Regions from separate parts of the Paenibacillus sp. J22P51 genome, predicted to be linked through region 1. Evidence: a T-box and tRNA genes for the amino acid it is inferred to sense, from the RefSeq annotation. Region 1 holds a T-box; the other holds one or more tRNA genes.

Evidence for each region. The T-box of region 1 lies ahead of argS (arginine--tRNA ligase). A T-box ahead of a tRNA ligase gene usually reads a tRNA of that ligase, here a tRNA-Arg.
Region 2: it has a tRNA-Arg gene. The T-box ahead of argS (arginine--tRNA ligase) is inferred to sense a tRNA for this amino acid. The anticodon was not compared.

What each region holds. Positions count from the first base shown of each region.
Region 1 covers NZ_JCAUAZ010000017.1:25,994-29,403, reverse strand. Annotated here, with positions in the region: gene argS (arginine--tRNA ligase) at 1-1,348, opposite strand, end outside; T-box leader at 1,399-1,618, opposite strand; gene AC58QC_RS25685 (VOC family protein) at 1,839-2,219, opposite strand; gene AC58QC_RS25680 (phosphotransferase family protein) at 2,308-3,285, opposite strand.
Region 2 covers NZ_JCAUAZ010000004.1:2,942-6,351, reverse strand. Annotated here, with positions in the region: gene AC58QC_RS10980 (C40 family peptidase) at 1-802, opposite strand, end outside; cyclic di-AMP (ydaO/yuaA leader) riboswitch at 805-967, opposite strand; gene AC58QC_RS10975 (GNAT family N-acetyltransferase) at 1,093-1,599, opposite strand; tRNA gene AC58QC_RS10970 (tRNA-Gly) at 1,917-1,987, opposite strand; tRNA gene AC58QC_RS10965 (tRNA-Pro) at 2,005-2,081, opposite strand; tRNA gene AC58QC_RS10960 (tRNA-Arg) at 2,102-2,178, opposite strand; tRNA gene AC58QC_RS10955 (tRNA-Gly) at 2,185-2,259, opposite strand; gene AC58QC_RS10950 (AIM24 family protein) at 2,362-3,060, opposite strand; gene AC58QC_RS10945 (SH3 domain-containing protein) at 3,087-3,410, opposite strand, start outside.

The DNA.
Region 1 (3,410 bases):
GCACGTAGGGACCCGTTTCACCATCAAAATTAAGTGCTTCTTCCCAATTGAAATCAATATCTTTGATACGATTCGCACTTAAATCGTTAAAAATAACAGCACCAACCCCAACTTGCTGGGCAACTTGTTCTTTATTCGCCAAGCTCGGGTTTCTAGCTTCGATGACGCCCCTAATTTTCTGAATGGCTTGCATCAGCAAGCTTTCCAACTTAATCACATTGCCTTTACGTGTCGATAAGGTCCCTCCCTCAATACTCACACGGCCAAAAGCAACATGTTCAAGCTTGGATGCCCACGTGTAGTCCATTAATTCAACAACCTTAAACCATTGCTGAAAATGAAGATTCTGTGCATAGTCGGTCACATAAATCAGCTTGGCGAAATCATACTTTTCCGCTCTATAGATAGCTGCTGTTAGATCACGCGTATGGTAGAGGGAACTTCCATCCTTTTTCAGCATTAAGGCAGGCGCCATGCCGAAAGGATCCAAACGCACTAACCAAGCGCCATCGTCTTCCTCGAGTAGTTGCTTCTCTTTCAGCTCCAGAATAACGGGCTCCATTTTGTCATTGTAGAAACTTTCACCTTGATAAGCATCAAATTGGACGCCTAACAGCTTATAAATCTTTTGGAATTCTGTGATGCTTATGTCTACGAACCACTGCCACAAAGCAAGTGCTTCTTGATCTCCTTGCTCCATTTTCGTAAACCAAGCACGAGCTTGATCCTCTAAAGAAGGATCCTTCTCTGCCTCCTCATGGAATTTGACATAAAGCTGGAGAAGCTCATCAATGGCACCGCTAGTTACTGCTTCCTTACTTCCCCACTGCTTATAGGCAACAATCAGTTTCCCGAACTGTGTCCCCCAATCACCCAAATGGTTAATCCCCACACAGTTGTATCCTAAGAAAGAATGGATTTGATACAAGGCATTTCCGATCACCGTGGACCTTAGATGGCCAACATGAAAGGGCTTTGCAATGTTCGGAGAAGAGTAATCGATAACCACCGTGCTGCCTTGCCCTAGATTTTGCGATCCATATTGTTCGCCAGCTTGAATAATATGCTTAACCAGTGATTCCGCAAAGTGTGCCTTCTTGATATAAATGTTCAGATATCCTGATACGGATTCCATATAGTCGATTTCTTCATCTTGGAGCGCTGCTTTCAACTCATCAGCAATGACTTGCGGTGGTTTACTAAGCGATTTACTCAGTCGAAAACAGGGTAATGTTACATCTCCTTTTTCCGGACTCGATGGGTATTCCATCCAAGCAGCAATTTCCTGTGCGTCGATACCAGCGAGTAATGATGAGATTCTCACAGCAAAATAATGCTTAACATTTATCATGGTATTCCACTCCTTTTTTTGAAAATATAAAAAGCCCCCGTCTCTAATAAAGAGACGAGAGCTGAAGATTCCCGCGGTACCACTCTAAGTGTTAAACGTGTCGTTTAACCCCTCTGTTTCGTAACGGTCGACAGACCGGATTTACCTACTCCATTTCGGCAAACCATTTCCTGGGTCCGTTTCATTCGTAACATCCGTACCGGCTTACACTGACCCGGCTCGCTGTGACTGTCTGTTAGGAATTACTGTCCCATTCATCAATATTTCGATATGAATTTTTGAATATCTTACAAGGGATTCGGGGGAATGTCAAGGGTAATCAAGGATAATCCGCTTATTCACGCTTGATTGCAACCCACACTGTCCCAGGCATCGCCCACGCGAAGAAGCGCTCGGATTCGTACTTTTAACGCCCTTTTGGGGCGTTAAAGGCATCCCGCGCGCGTATAAGCGCTCGGATTCCTACTTTTAACGCCCTTTTTGGGCGTTAAGGCTTCAGCCATTCCATAAACTCGAGTCGATTGCCGAACGGATCATTCACGTAGAAACGTTGGATGCCTTCCTCCGATCGTGCATCATCATCTATAACATGTACGTTGTATCGAGACAAGTGATCTCGTAATGCATCAATACTTTGAACTTGAAATGCTGGATGTGCTTTTGTTGCAGGGGTGAAATCCTTTTGAACACCGATGTGTACCTGATGATTTCCGCATTGAAACCAAACACCACCACGTTGCCTCAAGATTTCAGGTTTTGGGATCTCATCCCAACCTAGTATTTCAGCAAAAAATTGTCTCGCAGCCAATTCACAACCTTCAGGCGCAGCTAGTTGAATGTGGTCAATCCCTAGAAATTGAAATGACATTGTAGTGATCTCCTCTCACGATGTTTCATTACATGAAACTCAGTTTCATTATACTTGTATTATAAGTGGTATCCCTTTATATGTAAATTTAATTTTCAACAAGACGCAGTACAGCACGACAATGATATTCAGAAAGGTCCCTCGCAAATTGTTGATTAGGAAATCCCCTTTGCAACAGCTTTAAACCGCCACAAGTCAAAGAAATATGATGATGAAATCGATAAAATTGCATGCGATTAAGATCCAACGTTTCATTTCGTAAATAACGATAATACTCCCCGAATCGAAACTCTAAAAAACTGTGCTCATGCTCTAGGTCATAGAACTCAGCCCCTTCGATATCAATCAAATATGGTTCTAGGTTCTCATTTATTAACATATGATCCGGTCCTAGTTCCCCATGGATAAAGGTATATCGCTTTCTAGATTCAATTTTCGATTCAAGCTCATACAATTTATCGAGAATCCTATTATGCTTTGGCTTTAAGACATCTATATATTGGCATACATATGCTAAATCGTTCTTGGCATTGTTGATTTGCAGATGATGACATTTACCTGATTGGGCTCGATTATCTTGATTCACTTTTCCAAAAGTGTCCCTGACGTTTCCATGCAAACTTGTCAACATATCTCCAATCCGTTGAAACACCGTATCTCGAACTTGTATATCAGGATCGTGGAAATAGATTTCCGCTTTTTGACCCTCTATATATTCAACAAAAGCAAAGTCAAATGGATAGCGTGTCCTTGTCTTATCAAGCTTATATAATGCAGGAGTTTGAATCCCATGTTGTAGTAAAAACTTATTATTTACTTCAAACAAATCCGCTCCAAAGCTTTGCTCATGAATTCCCGATCTTTCTATTTCTTCACGAAAAAAATTCATAGTGAGATCCCATACATATACAACGCATGAAAATCCATTCTTACAATCCAACTTATAGACGACCTTTTGCGCACCACCGTGCATGCTGGAAACTTTAGAGATCAAATAACTAGATCCAAATATAGTTGTCACATAATCCTGTAAATCAACATGATCAAAATAATTGGTGTAATCCATTGAACAACGCTCCATTCCTAGAATTGCCGGCAACCCAACTATATGGTTAATTTAGGAAAAAGTATAGACTGTTTATTTCATATCGTTTATGATGTTGAATAAGGTCTTTCTAAAAATACACATAC
Region 2 (3,410 bases), on a different contig from region 1:
CGGAAATGAATTGATTATTTCCCAAATAGATGCCCACATGATTGACGATGTTTGAAGCAAAGAATACGAGATCTCCTTCTTTCAAATCCGTCACTCTTGCACCTGCTTGATCATACATTTGGACAGAGGTACGCGGCAGCTCGATGCCTTTGGCCTCGAACAAGTAGCGAACGAATCCAGAACAATCAAAACCTTTGGGTGTTGTTCCTCCCCATTGATAAGGCGTTCCTTTAAAAGTCGTTGCAGCTTGAATAATTTGAGCTGAAACGGATGGCTGAACGACCTTTAGTGCTGGGGCGGCTGCTGGTGGCGGTGCAATCCATGCTGGCTTATGGGACTTACCGTCCTCTTCAACGATGGCGATTTTATTCGCATCATTCCACGCAATCGGAGATCCAAACGTCTCTGTTATGAAACGCAAAGGAACGAAGGTATTTCCCTTAAGCAGTGTCGGACTGCTCTCTAATTCAACTAACTTACTGTTGACTACCGCTTGCTCTTCGTCCGTTGTTAGTTGAATCGCCTGCTCATTGTTCTTTAGGGTGACGACAACTTCATCACCTTGCTTCGCCCAGTCCACTTGATAACCTAGCTTCTCCGACAGCACACGCAGTGGCACCTGAAGCTTACCCTCTGTGTCAATAAACGGCTGTACTTCAGGGAATTGCACCAGTTCGTCATTCACTTGAACCTTCACCGAAGAGGTGTCTGTCGCAGCTTGAGCTGATGGAGCGTTGAACATGGAGATGGCTGCGCCCAAAAGAACGCATGAGCAAATAACACTTTTTGTAAAAAGTTTCAAAACATTGTCCTCCTTGAAGCCTCCGAGGTTAGTTGACGGGTTCGGGAAGAGGTTTTCCCTAGTGCGCTCCATTAGTCTAAGACTAACTAAGCATCCATTCACCCCAAGTAAAGAAGTCCCCCGTACCGGAGCTTTTGATGCTCCGAGATTCGGCATTTTTTGTCTATGTTAGACTAGCACAGTTCGTTTTCGCCTGACAACCTTTTCGCGGTGGTAAGTGTTTCCTTTTCGGGTTGTGCCACATGAACAAAAGCACCTCCAGAGATTATTATCCTGAGGTGCCCTTACCATTACTGCCTATATACCTCTGCGTAGAGAGTGTTCTTGTAGGGCCCAAACTCTTTTTCCGTCAACGGATGAGGATAACTCATGATTTGGAGAGGTAATGACAGTTGCCCTTCTCTGAGAGGAGGCTGCTCATAGGGAAATAGGTTCAAATGAAAGCCGCACCGCTCATAAAATTCAATTCTCCGCTTGGCATCCGACGTATTTGGCGGCTCGACTTCAAGTACGATAGGCGTTGCAGCGCTGCTCATATATGTCGTCAGCATTCGTTTGCCTATCCCTCCGCCCCGAATCGCGGTATGGACTGCAATATGCTCCACAAATCGGAACGTACCGAAATTCCAACTTGCCACAAAGCCAAGCAGTTGCCCATGAGCCTCCCTCTCGACATCAATTCTGTAATTAGGATGCGAAAGCAGCGCTCGCTGCCCTTCATAGGTCCTTATCTCCGTATCAGGAAAAGCGGATTCCATCAGTTCGAATACATCATTAAATGAATCAACTAACTCCATCGTTGGCATCTCCTTTCAGATTAGGGTATCCAACAAAGCCTTCTGATCATGCAACACCTTACCACTTTGATAAAAAGCATGTGCCGCAGTAGGAAAGCCCGCTGGCAACGCATGACCCATGAATGGGTGAACCTCTATGGGAATACTCCAAATGCTTATTATAACGCTTCCTACGGAAGCAACTGGTGGTATATTTGGACGCTCGTCCTACATAGCCTATTCTCAGAAGTGTGCACGGACGGTCGAACCCTCTATGGGCTCTCTTCACAGCCTAGCATAAATAAAAAAGACCACCCGAAGGTGATCTTTTTTATTTAAGCGGGCGGCGGGAATCGAACCCGCGCGATCAGCTTGGAAGGCTGAAGTTCTACCATTAAACTACGCCCGCATATAAAAATTCTAAAGTGGTCGGGACGACACGATTTGAACATGCGACCCCCTGCTCCCAAAGCAGGTGCTCTACCAAGCTGAGCTACGTCCCGTAGTGAAGATAAAGTGTAAATGGCGCGCCCTGAGAGATTCGAACTCCCGACCTTTTGATTCGTAGTCAAATACTCTATCCAGCTGAGCTAAGGGCGCAAATATTGGAGCGGAAGACGGGGATCGAACCCGCGACCCTCGCCTTGGCAAGGCGATGCTCTACCGCTGAGCCACTTCCGCATACGGTTATTTCTCACTCGCTCAGTAAGAGTTTCTCTGAGGCGACAAGGAATAATATATCAGGTATTCGGGACAAATGCAACTTTTTTTTCAATCTTTTTATTATTTGATGAAAACTCCACCAAAAGGCAGCACTTCCCGAGCTATACGTCGCAGCAAGCTATCCGATTTCATATGCTCGTCCAACTTGGGATCAGGCTTACAAGGCTGCATAAGCACATGTCCATGGCCAGTGATCTCCCAGTGATAGTTCATATGCTGACTAGCCAGTGTATTACCGTATACACAAAGTCGCAGCTTGGCCTGCCGCGGATAAGCAACAAGACAGCTGACATCGATATATAAAGGTTGCTTTGGATCTAAAGCCATCTGATGCAAAGGACCCGCTGTTAATAAGCCTAGCGTACCGGGGCCATGAAATTGCATTTTAACAAGATCTTGCGTGATCAAGGAATTCTTGACGCTCTGCAAATGCGTTGTGAAAGTCACACCTTCCGTATAGAACAAGACATGACGAAACTCAAACAAAAGGTCATCTTCGGCTTCTAAAGGCAGTACAGCCAAGCTATAAGCTTCTGGCAGCCCCATCAGCAATTGTCCTGGCCCTCTTACACGTGATTGGATCAACCTCTTTTTCCTATACATACCGGGAAGCTTCATTAAGGCATCTTCTCTAAGCTCTGGCATCCCTTGGAACGCTACAATTTGGTTGGGATGCAGCACATGCACAGACTCGCCTTGCTCAAGCTGAAGCGTTGCCATCCTTGCTTGTAAGCTTGCATTTTCAAAGATGACCTCCATACGCATCCCCTCCTCATCCCTGCCTGCTAACGCATCCCGCGCTTCTTCCTACGCCACACGATAATACGAAACACGCGCCCGAGCAAAAAATAGCCTACAACAAGCGCAGCTGCGGTAATCACCATGTAGGTTATTTTTCGGTTTCGTTTCTCTTTATCCAGCGCAAGTTGTTCCATTACTTTCAATCGCTCTTGCAATTGCTCGTTATCCTTCTTAAGTGCCTCGTTCTGGCTCAAGAGACGATCTTCGATCTCTTGGGACTGCCGAACGGCTTCCGATAGCTTGTCCTTCTGTTCTTCTAATTGCTGCTTCGTAGCCTCATAATCCTTCTGGATCTGCTCGACATTGCT